DNA from 2 places in the Pseudomonas sp. NPDC089752 genome. Region 1 is predicted to be linked to the other one. Evidence: riboswitches for the same ligand, from Rfam matches in the RefSeq annotation. Region 1 holds a riboswitch; the other holds the start of a gene.

Evidence for each region. Region 1 has a riboswitch for thiamine pyrophosphate ahead of ACIPZF_RS15210 (TenA family protein). Riboswitches for the same ligand answer to the same signal wherever they lie in the genome.
Region 2: another riboswitch for thiamine pyrophosphate. It lies ahead of thiC (phosphomethylpyrimidine synthase ThiC); the one in region 1 lies ahead of ACIPZF_RS15210 (TenA family protein).

What each region holds. Positions count from the first base shown of each region.
Region 1 is NZ_JBIVGP010000008.1:105,237-110,408, forward strand. Features, by position in the region: gene ACIPZF_RS15205 (putative bifunctional diguanylate cyclase/phosphodiesterase) at 1-1,480, opposite strand, end outside; TPP riboswitch at 1,640-1,753, shown strand; gene ACIPZF_RS15210 (TenA family protein) at 1,833-2,480, shown strand; gene tenA (thiaminase II) at 2,483-3,163, shown strand; gene ACIPZF_RS15220 (ornithine cyclodeaminase family protein) at 3,152-4,099, opposite strand; gene ACIPZF_RS15225 (threonine/serine dehydratase) at 4,096-5,073, opposite strand; gene ACIPZF_RS15230 (transcriptional regulator) at 5,154-5,172, opposite strand, start outside.
Region 2 is NZ_JBIVGP010000003.1:320,730-325,901, forward strand. Features, by position in the region: gene waaA (lipid IV(A) 3-deoxy-D-manno-octulosonic acid transferase) at 1-1,042, shown strand, start outside; gene ACIPZF_RS06715 (TolC family outer membrane protein) at 1,144-2,577, opposite strand; TPP riboswitch at 2,740-2,846, shown strand; gene thiC (phosphomethylpyrimidine synthase ThiC) at 3,001-4,881, shown strand; gene cytX (putative hydroxymethylpyrimidine transporter CytX) at 5,032-5,172, shown strand, end outside.

The DNA.
Region 1 (5,172 bases):
GCTTGGCCGAATACATGGCGGCGTCGGCGCTGCGGATGAGGCTGTCGATGTCCTGGCCATCGCGCGGGCAGATACTGACGCCGACGCTGGGGCTGGTATTGACCTCCTGGCCGTCCAGGGCATAGGTAGCCGAAAGCTTCTGCACCAGGTTGTGCACCCAGCTGTTGATCTGCGCTTCACTGCGTTCGCCCGCCAGCAGCACGACGAATTCGTCGCCACCGAAGCGCGACGCTTCATCGCCAGGCTCCAGCAGGCGCTGGATGCGCCCGGCAACGGCTTGCAGAAGCAGATCACCAATCTTGTGCCCGAGCGAGTCGTTGATCGACTTGAAGCGATCCATGTCGATGAACAGGATCGCCATCAGCCGGCGCTTGCCACGCTGGCGTGTCAGCGCCTGGCCCGCCACTTCGACGAACTGGCGGCGATTGTGCAGGCCGCTGAGGTGGTCGGTGGCGGCGGCATGGCTGCTGCGCCGGTGTTCGTCCTCCAGGCGCCCGATCAGCTGCTGATTGACCTGCTGCGCGTGCTCCAGGGCGCTGAAGGCCTCCTGGCGCTTGCCCAACAGGCGCAAGGTCCAGGCCAGGCTGACGAGGATCATCAAGGTCATGCTCAGGTTCAGCCAGAACTGCCGCGAATAGGCCAGGGCGGTGGGGGCGAGGATTTCATCGTAACGTTGGCTGACGATGATGCTGAAACCGCGCTCGTCAATGCGCCGGTACAGGCTCTGGAACGGGTTGCCGGCAGCGTACTGGACCAGCAGCCCAGACTCGCTGCCCGAGGGTGGCAGGCCAGGCTCGAATTCATCACCGGCCACGACCACGCCACTGGTGTCGATACGCAGGCGTTCCTGGCCATCGTCCTGCAACAGGCGCATCAAGCCCGTAGTGCCCAGGTCGATGTGCTGGAACAGCACGGCGAGGTAGCCGATATCGAGTTGTACCACGAGGATATTGTCGATTTCGCGGCCGGGCAGGTTGGTCAATGGCAAGAGGAAGGGCAGGCGCCAGTTCGGCATGGCCGTCGGCGTGAGCGTTGGGGCGATACGCGGCAGGAACGGCTTGAAACCGTAATGGGCGACATGCAGCTTGAGCTGCTGCAGCCAGTCTTCGGGCAGCTCAGGCGCCTCATCGCTGTGGCTGGCCGACACTAACCGCCCACTGCGGTCGTACAGGCTCATGCGTTTGAACACCGGATCTTCAGCCAGCAGCCGAGCCAGGCTGAGGTTGCCCTGGCGCAGCACTTTCATGTCGTCCTGGGTGACCCGGCCCACCGCCTGGGCGCGGTCGACCAACTGTCGCAGGCTTTCGCCGACGATACTGGCCAGGTTAAGGTGCTCCGCTGCCTTCGCCGACAGCGCATCCTGACGCGCGGCAGCCTTCTGGGCAAAGTGCAGCCCCCAGAGAAACGTCAGGGTGGCTGCACACAGCACCAGTATCAACAGGCGCAGCAGGCCTGCAGACGAGAGAAAACGGCGTATCACGGCTGGCATTCCCGACCCTGGGTGATGGTCGAAAAATACGACAGGCAGATGACAAGGTCATGACTGGTGGCTAATTGCCTTTATGTTTCGACTCGCAGCGATCGGGTCATTGCAGCCGATCTACCTCGTGACAAACGCTGTACAGCTACTGTATACCTGCATCCCACCAAGGGGAGTCCGGCAACGGGCTGAGATACCGCTGGCACAGCAGCGCGGTGACCCTTAGAACCTGATCCGGATCATGCCGGCGAAGGGATGGGACTGCCGACCTGCCTTTTTGCCGGCCTCATTGCGAGGCCGCTCCATGCACCAACGTAACGGTCTCGCTGTCACCCCAATGGAGGGCAGCACCATGACCGAACGCTTCACTGAAACCCTGCGCCGCCAGAACCAACCGACCTGGTCGGCTGCCGTCGGCCATCGCTTCGTCACCGAGCTTTGTGACGGCAGCGTGGCGGACCCGATCATGGTCCGCTACCTGGTCCAGGATCACCGTTTTCTGGACAGCTTCCTGACCTTGCTGGGTGCCGCCATCGCGACTGCCGACACATTCGAGGCCCGCTTGCGGTTCGGACGCTTCGCCGGGATGATTTCCAGCGATGAAAACACCTATTTCCTGCGCGCTTTCGAGGCGCTGGATGTAAGCCCGGAGCAGCGCAGCTCGCCTGAGGACACGCTACCCACTGCTGGCTTCAAGGCGATCATGCGCGAGGCGGCGGCCACTCGGTCCTATGCAGCCGCGCTTGCGGTATTGAACGTCGCCGAAGGTCTGTACCTGGATTGGGCCAGCCGTGCCGCCAAACCGTTACCGGGCAACTTCGTGCATGCCGAGTGGATCACCCTTCACGACAACCCGGCGTTCGCCGAATTCGTCGCCTTCCTGCAATCGGAACTCGACCGGGTAGGGCCGCAGGACGCCGCCTTGAGCGGCGATTTCTATGCGCGAACCGTGGCCCTGGAATTGGCCTTCTTCGACGCCATCTACGACGAGGAGGCTTGAGCATGGACATCTTCGAGCGTCTCAAGACTGCCACCGCAGCGCAGTGGTCCAGCTATGTTGACCACGACTTCGTCGTTCAGATGGGTGAGGGCACCCTCAGCGAAGAAGCGTTCCGGACCTACCTGGTGCAGGACTACCTCTTCCTCATCCAGTTCGCCCGTGCCTGGGCGCTGGCCGCCTACAAGAGTCGCCTGCCAGCCGACATCCGCGCTGCCCAGGCGGGCCTGGCGGCGATTCTCGACGAGACCGAGCTGCACCTGCGCCTATGTGCCCGCTGGGGGCTGACGCAGGCCGATATCGAAGCGGCGCCGGAGCATCAGGCCACTGTCGCCTATACCCGCTACGTGCTCGATTGCGGCGCTGCAGGTGATCTGCTGGAACTGCACGTGGCGCTGGCGCCCTGCGTGATCGGTTACGCCGAGATCGGCCGCTCCTTGGCTGAGCGGATTGGTGATCTGCGCAATCACCCCTATCGGGAATGGATAGGCGAATATGCCGGTGAAGGCTACCAGGGCGTTGCCGCAGCAGCACGCAAGCACCTGGATGAACTGGCCGCGCGAAGCATGACCGAGCAGCGCTTCGTCGAGCTGGCAGCGATCTTTGGCCAGGCTTCGCGGCTGGAAGCCGACTTCTGGCAAATGGGCTTGGAGGGCGTGGTCACGGCAGCCAGATCACAGCTCTAGCGAGCCCAGCACGCAGCTCGCTATCTGTGCGTCCTGCACCGCCACGCCAGTCAGATCGACAAGCGTGACCTGATCATCATTGTCACGCCCAGGTACGCAGTTTTCTAGCAAGGCACCCAGTTCAGTCAACTGCTGCTCGCCTATCAGGCCTGCCTTCAATGCATGGGAGACCTCACCGTACTGGCTGCACTGGGTGAGGGCGTCGACGATGATACGATCAACCCGGGCGACCAGCGCCGGGTCGAGTTCTTGCTTGCCCGGTGCATCGGCACCTACCGCAGTGATATGGGTACCCGGTTGCACCCATTCGCTGCGTATCAGCGGCTGACGCGATGGCGTTGCGCAGACAATCAGGTTCGCACTGCGCGCAAGCATTTCAGGATTGCGCGTGACCTCGACTTCATAGCCGAGATCGCTGGCAAACGTTCGGTAAGCTGCCAGCTGGTTATCACCGCGCCCCCAAACGACCACCTTGCGGCAGGGGCTGAAGCTGGCCAGCTGTTCCAATTGCATCCGCGCCTGTGTGCCGGTGCCCAGGATGCCGATGGCTTCGACCTTCGCAGGAGCCAGCAGTCGGGCGGCAATGCGCCCAGCCAGCGCGGTGCGGATGCATGTCAGCCAGCCTTCATCCTGGAGCAAGGCGATGGGTTGGCCCGTGATCGCCGACACCACCATCATCATGCCGTCGTTGCTTGGCAGGCCCTTGCTGGGGTTGTCGTAGAAACCGGTCGATATCTTTACCGTGAAGGTGTCGCTGCCCTCGACATGCGCAGACTTGATGCAGCAGTCACCGTTGGCCAGGGGGAATGTGAACGCCTGGGTCGGTGGAACCTGGACATTGCCTCTGGAGAAGGCAATGAAACCCTCCTCTAGACGTTGCGCTGCGAGGTCTATGTCGAGCCGGGAAATGATCTGCTTTTTGTTTAAGATCTTCATTTGACCGCCTCGATGAATTTGTCGAGCACGATGTTGCGACCGCAGATGACCACCGCCACGCGCTTGCCACGGTAGTCCGCGGCCAGTTTCTTCATGCCAGCGACCGCCACACCCGCGGCACCCTCGATGATCCAGCGCTCACAGCTGGCGACATCGCGCATCGCTGCCATGATCTGCGCTTCGCTGACCAGCACAGTGCGGGTCAGCAGCGCCTGGCACAAGGGGAATGTGATACTGCCAGGCTCGACGCCGCCTGCCGTACCATCGGAAAGCGTCTCCTGTTCTTCGATGTCGACGATCTCACCCGCTTGCAGCGAGCGCTGCAGGGTAGGTGCATTGGCCGGCCAACAGCCGATGATATCGATACTCGGGTTGAGCGTACGTAACGCAGTGGCGATGCCGGCAATCATGCCGCCACCACCGACAGCGACGAACACCGCGTCCAGGTCCGGGGCCTGTTCGAAGAGCTCCATGCCGATCGTGCCCTGGCCGGCAATCACCTCGAGGTCGTTGTAAGGTGATACGAACGGCTTGCCCTGGCGTTTGGCTTGACGCGCGGCTTCAAGCTCGACGCCCAGTGCATCCAGATCGAGGCTGACCACCTCGGCACCGAGTGCGCGCATGGCCTCGAGCTTGTATTCAGACGCGGTGGAGGTGGTGTAGACGGTCACCGGTACCCCCATCACTTTGCCCGCCAATGCCAGCCCCTGGCCGTGATTGCCCGAAGAGGCGGTGATGACACCCCGTTCACGCTGCGCTGCGGGCAGCAGGCGAATCTTGTTGCTGGCGCCACGGAACTTGAATGACCCAGTGTGCTGCAGATGCTCGCACTTGAGGTACACGCTGCACTGGGTGATCGCCGAAAGCCGGACGCTATGGGTGAGGGGCGTCATGCTCACTTCGGGACGCAATGCCTTGTGCGCTTCGCCGATCGACTGGTACAGGGACGATAGGAAGTGCTGATCGACGGACATGGTGAGGGGGCTCTGTGTGGATTAAAAATCTACCATAGATAATTAATCCATGATCAGCAACAGGTAACGCTGCCTACTGTTCAGACAGACTGGTCCCGA
Region 2 (5,172 bases), on a different contig from region 1:
GCTGCCAATCACGCTCACCTGCATGACCCCGACCGGCTCCGAGCGCATTCGCGCCTTGTTCGCCGACGAGCCACGCATTCAGCATTGCTACCTGCCTTACGACCTGCCGTGGGCGGCGGGGCGTTTTCTCGATCATGTGAAGCCCAAGCTGGGCATCATCATGGAAACCGAGCTGTGGCCCAACCATATTCACCAGTGCGCCAAACGCGGTATCCCGGTGGCCCTGGCCAATGCCCGGTTGTCGGAGCGTTCGGCCCGCGGCTATGCGCGCTTTGCCAAGCTGACTCGGCCGATGCTCGCCGAGATGAACCTGATTGCGGTGCAGACCGAAACCGAGGCGCAGCGCTTTCGCGATCTCGGCGCGCGTTCTGAGTGCGTGCAGGTGACTGGCTCGATCAAGTTCGACTTGAAAATCGACGATCAACTGCTGCCGCGCGCCCAGGCACTGCGTGAGCAGTGGGGCGCATGCCAGCGCCCGGTGTGGATTGCCGCCAGTACCCATGAGGGTGAAGACGCGCTGATCCTGCAGGCGCACCAAAAATTGCTTCAAGTACACGGCGATGCACTGCTGATCCTGGTACCGCGCCACCCCGAGCGGTTCGACGCAGTGCATGCTTTGTGCGCTGAACAATTCGCCACCGTGCGTCGTTCTGCCGGCACAGCAGTGGATGGCCAGACCCGCGTACTGCTCGGCGATACCATGGGTGAGCTGCTGTTCCTCTACGCGCTGGCCGACATCGCCTTCGTCGGCGGCAGCCTGGTCGCCACCGGCGGCCACAACCCGCTGGAGCCAGCGGCGCTGGCGTTGCCGGTGATCATGGGGCCGCATGTGTTCAACTTCCTCGAAATCAGCGCGATGCTGCGCGAGGCGGGGGCGTTGCAACAGGTGGAGGATGCCGACGGGCTGGCCGAGGCGGTGCGCCGGTTGGTGGAATTGCCGCAGGATGCGCAACGCATGGGCGAGGCGGGCAGGGCGGTGATGCGGGCCAATCAGGGGGCCTTGCAGCGCTTGCTGGATGGGCTGGGTGCCCTCATAAGGTGAGCATTGCGGTGCGCCCTTCGCGGGGCAAGCCCGCTCCCACAGGTTGAGGTATGCAGTGTACCTGGGAGCGGGCTTGTCCCGCGAACGATTCACCGCCTATCTCAGGGCCTGCGCTCGAAGTTCTTCGCCGCCGCCGCCGCCAGGTCCGGTGGCAGGAAGTCCTTGTCCGGGTTGTAGTCCGCTTTCAGATACCGCTTGAGGTCCACCAGGTCCTGCGGGCTCAAGGTCCCGGCCGCCTGTTTCAGGCTCAGGTTGTCGAGGATGTAGTCGTAGCGGCTGTTGTTGTAGTCGCGCACCGAGGTGTACAGCTGGCGCTGGGCGTCGAGCACGTCGACGATGTTGCGGGTGCCGACCTGGTAGCCGATTTCGGTGGCTTCCAGCGCGCTCTGGTTGGAAATGATCGACTGCTTGCGCGCCTGTACCTGCTCCACATCGGTATTCACCGCGCGGTGCAGGTTGCGTGTGTTCTCCACCACCTGGCGGCGCAGGCTTTCGCGTTGCTGCTCGCTCTGGCTCAGGCGTTGATAGGCCTCGCGCACCTGCGAACTGGTCAGGCCGCCACTGTAGATCGGGATATTCAGCTGCAGGCCGATGCTGGTCTGTTCCACGTCACCGCTGTAGCGCACGCCCAGCTGCGAGGGGTTGCTGAAGCCCAGGTTGTCGTTGTCGCCTTTCTGGTACTTGGCCACCGCATCCAAGGTCGGCGCGTGCCCGGCCTTGCGCTGGCGCAGGGTTTCTTCGGCGGCACTGACGGCGTAGTTGGTCGCCAGCAGGTTGAGGTTCTGCCGACCGGCGGTCTCGACCCAGGCCTTGGCATCGTTGGGCGTGGGCACCTGGATCGGCAGGGTATGGACTACGCCCTGAATCGAGGCGTATTCGCGGTTGGTCAGGGTCACCAGAGCCTCGAAAGCATCCTGTACCTGGCGCTCGGCGATGATCCGGTTGGCCCTGGCGGTGTCGTAGCTGGCCTGGGACTGGAGCACGTCGGTCTTGTCCGACAGGCCCACGTCAAAACGTTCGTTGGACTGGTCGAGCTGGCGCTTGAAGGCAGCTTCCTCGGCCTTGGTCGCGGCCAGGTTGTCCTGGGCGCGGAGCACCGCGAAGTAGTTTTGCGCGGTCTGCAGGATCAGGTTCTGCTCGGTGGCCGACAGTTCCAGCGCCGCCTGCTCGTTGACCGCCTCGGCCGCCTGCAGCTGGAACCAGCGGTCGGCGCGGAACACCGGTTGGGCCAGGGTGGCGCTCCATGAGTTGCCACTGCGGTTGGAAGTGATCGACGGTTCATCGAGTTTGGTGCGGGTGTTCTGCATCTCGGCACCGGCCGACAGGTTCGGCAACAGGCCTGCGCGGGCCTGGGGCACCACTTCGCGGCGGGCGCCATAATCAGCACGTGCGGCAGCAAGATCGGCGTTGTTGTCGACCGCTTCCTGGTAAACGCTGACCAGGTCGGTCTTCACTGTCGTGGGCACATCCGCTGCCCAGACCACTCCGTTGGACGCACAAGACACGGCTATCGCCAGTGAGAGTTTGCGCAGCATAGAGGCAATCCTTGTACGAAATTGTAATTTCTGAACTGTTGAGTTTCGAAAGATGGGCCAGTGTAAGGCCGAGCGCAGCCGGCAACAATCGCCGCGTGCGCCTTTCATCATCGCCACTATTTACCCGCTTGGCTTTACTGACCACTCCAGTCTAGACTGCGCATGTTCTTGTCGGGGTGCCTTGAAGCAAAGGCTGAGATCGCATAGGTGCGGATCCCGTTGAACCTGATCAGGTTAGCGCCTGCGTAGGGAACAAGATTGCTCGCCTTCCCGGGGAGCCTCTTGTGCCAGGTCCGGGAATGTCTCAGCCGCTTGCGGCTCATGGCACCTCGTCCTCGCACTGCACTCGTCTACGAGTGCGTCTGCCTCTTTCAGGTTCACCCCGACATTCCGCCCGCTTGGAAGCCGTCTGGAGAGCCTGTGATGACCAAACAAGAAAAAACGATCAACCTCAGTGAGTCGGCGCAAGTCGATCAGCAGTCCGTGCAACCGTTCCCGCGTTCGCGCAAGGTCTACGTCGAAGGCTCGCGCCCGGACATCCGCGTGCCGATGCGCGAAATCAGCCTGCACGACACCCCCACCGACTTCGGCGGCGAAAGCAACGCCCCGGTGCTGGTGTATGACACGTCCGGCCCGTACACCGACCCGAATGTCATCATCGACGTACGCAAAGGCCTGGCCGATGTCCGTTCCGCCTGGATCGACGCGCGTGGCGACACCGAGCGCCTGGGCGGCCTGAGCTCGAACTTCGGCCAGCAACGTCTGAACGATGCCGAGCTTGCCAAGCTGCGCTTCAACCATGTGCGCAACCAGCGCCGCGCCAAGGCCGGCGCCAACGTCTCGCAGATGCACTATGCCCGCCAGGGCATCATCACCGCCGAGATGGAATATGTCGCCATCCGCGAGAACATGAAGCTGCAGGAAGCCCGCGCTGCAGGTTTGCTCAACCAGCAGCACGCCGGCCACAGCTTCGGCGCCAATATCCCGAAAGAGATCACCGCCGAGTTCGTGCGCGAAGAAATCGCCCGTGGCCGCGCGATCATCCCGGCCAACATCAACCACACGGAACTGGAGCCGATGATCATCGGCCGCAACTTCCTGGTGAAGATCAACGGCAACATCGGCAACAGCGCCCTGGGCTCCTCGATCGAGGAAGAAGTGGCCAAGCTGACCTGGGGCATTCGCTGGGGCTCGGACACAGTCATGGACCTGTCCACCGGCAAGCACATTCACGAAACCCGCGAGTGGATCATCCGCAACTCGCCAGTACCGATCGGCACCGTGCCGATCTACCAGGCTCTGGAGAAGGTCAACGGCGTGGCCGAGGACCTGACCTGGGAGCTGTTCCGCGACACCCTGATCGAGCAGGCCGAGCAGGGCGTGGACTACTTCACCATCCATGCCGGTGTGCTGCTGCGCTATGTGCCGCTGACCGCCAAGCGGGTCACCGGCATTGTCAGCCGGGGTGGTTCGATCATGGCCAAGTGGTGCCTGGCGCATCACCAGGAAAACTTCCTGTACACGCATTTCGACGAAATCTGCGAAATCATGAAGGCCTACGACGTCAGCTTCTCGCTGGGTGACGGCCTGCGCCCCGGTTCGATCGCCGACGCCAACGACGCAGCGCAGTTCGGTGAGCTGGAAACCCTCGGCGAACTGACCAAGATCGCCTGGAAGCACGACGTTCAGTGCATGATCGAAGGCCCGGGCCATGTGCCGATGCAGTTGATCAAAGAGAACATGGACAAGCAGCTGGAGTGCTGCGACGAGGCGCCGTTCTACACCCTCGGCCCGCTGACTACCGACATCGCCCCCGGTTACGACCACATCACCTCGGGCATCGGCGCGGCCATGATCGGCTGGTTCGGTTGCGCCATGCTTTGCTACGTCACGCCGAAAGAACACTTGGGCCTGCCGAACAAGGATGACGTCAAGACCGGCATCATCACTTACAAGATCGCCGCGCATGCCGCCGACCTTGCCAAGGGCCACCCCGGCGCGCAGATCCGTGACAATGCCTTGTCCAAGGCGCGTTTCGAGTTCCGTTGGGAAGACCAGTTCAACCTGGGCCTGGACCCGGACACCGCGCGTGCCTTCCACGACGAGACCCTGCCGAAGGAATCGGCCAAGGTCGCGCACTTCTGCTCGATGTGCGGGCCGAAGTTCTGCTCGATGAAAATCACCCAGGAAGTGCGTGAGTACGCCGCCAGGATCGAGACCGTGGACGTTTCGGTCGAGCAAGGTATGCGTGAGCAGGCCGAGCGTTTCCGCCAGGAAGGCAGCCAGCTTTATCACAAAGTCTAAAGCAGCATTTCACAGTCCTTGTGGGAGCGGGCTTGCCCCGCGAAAGCGTCAGCTGGGCCAATGCATTGGGCAGGCCCGACGCCTTCGCGGGGCAAGCCCGCTCCCACAGGGGATGGCGATATCACTTCAATTCTTCCGGCGATAAGCACAATGACAACCCCCAGCCATTTCTCCCCCGACCACCCGGTCCCCACCACCCAGCGCCCGTTCGGCGGCCGCGACCTGTTCTCGCTGTGGTTCTCCCTCGGCATCGGCCTGATGGTCCTGCAGGTCGGCGCCATGCTCGCCCCA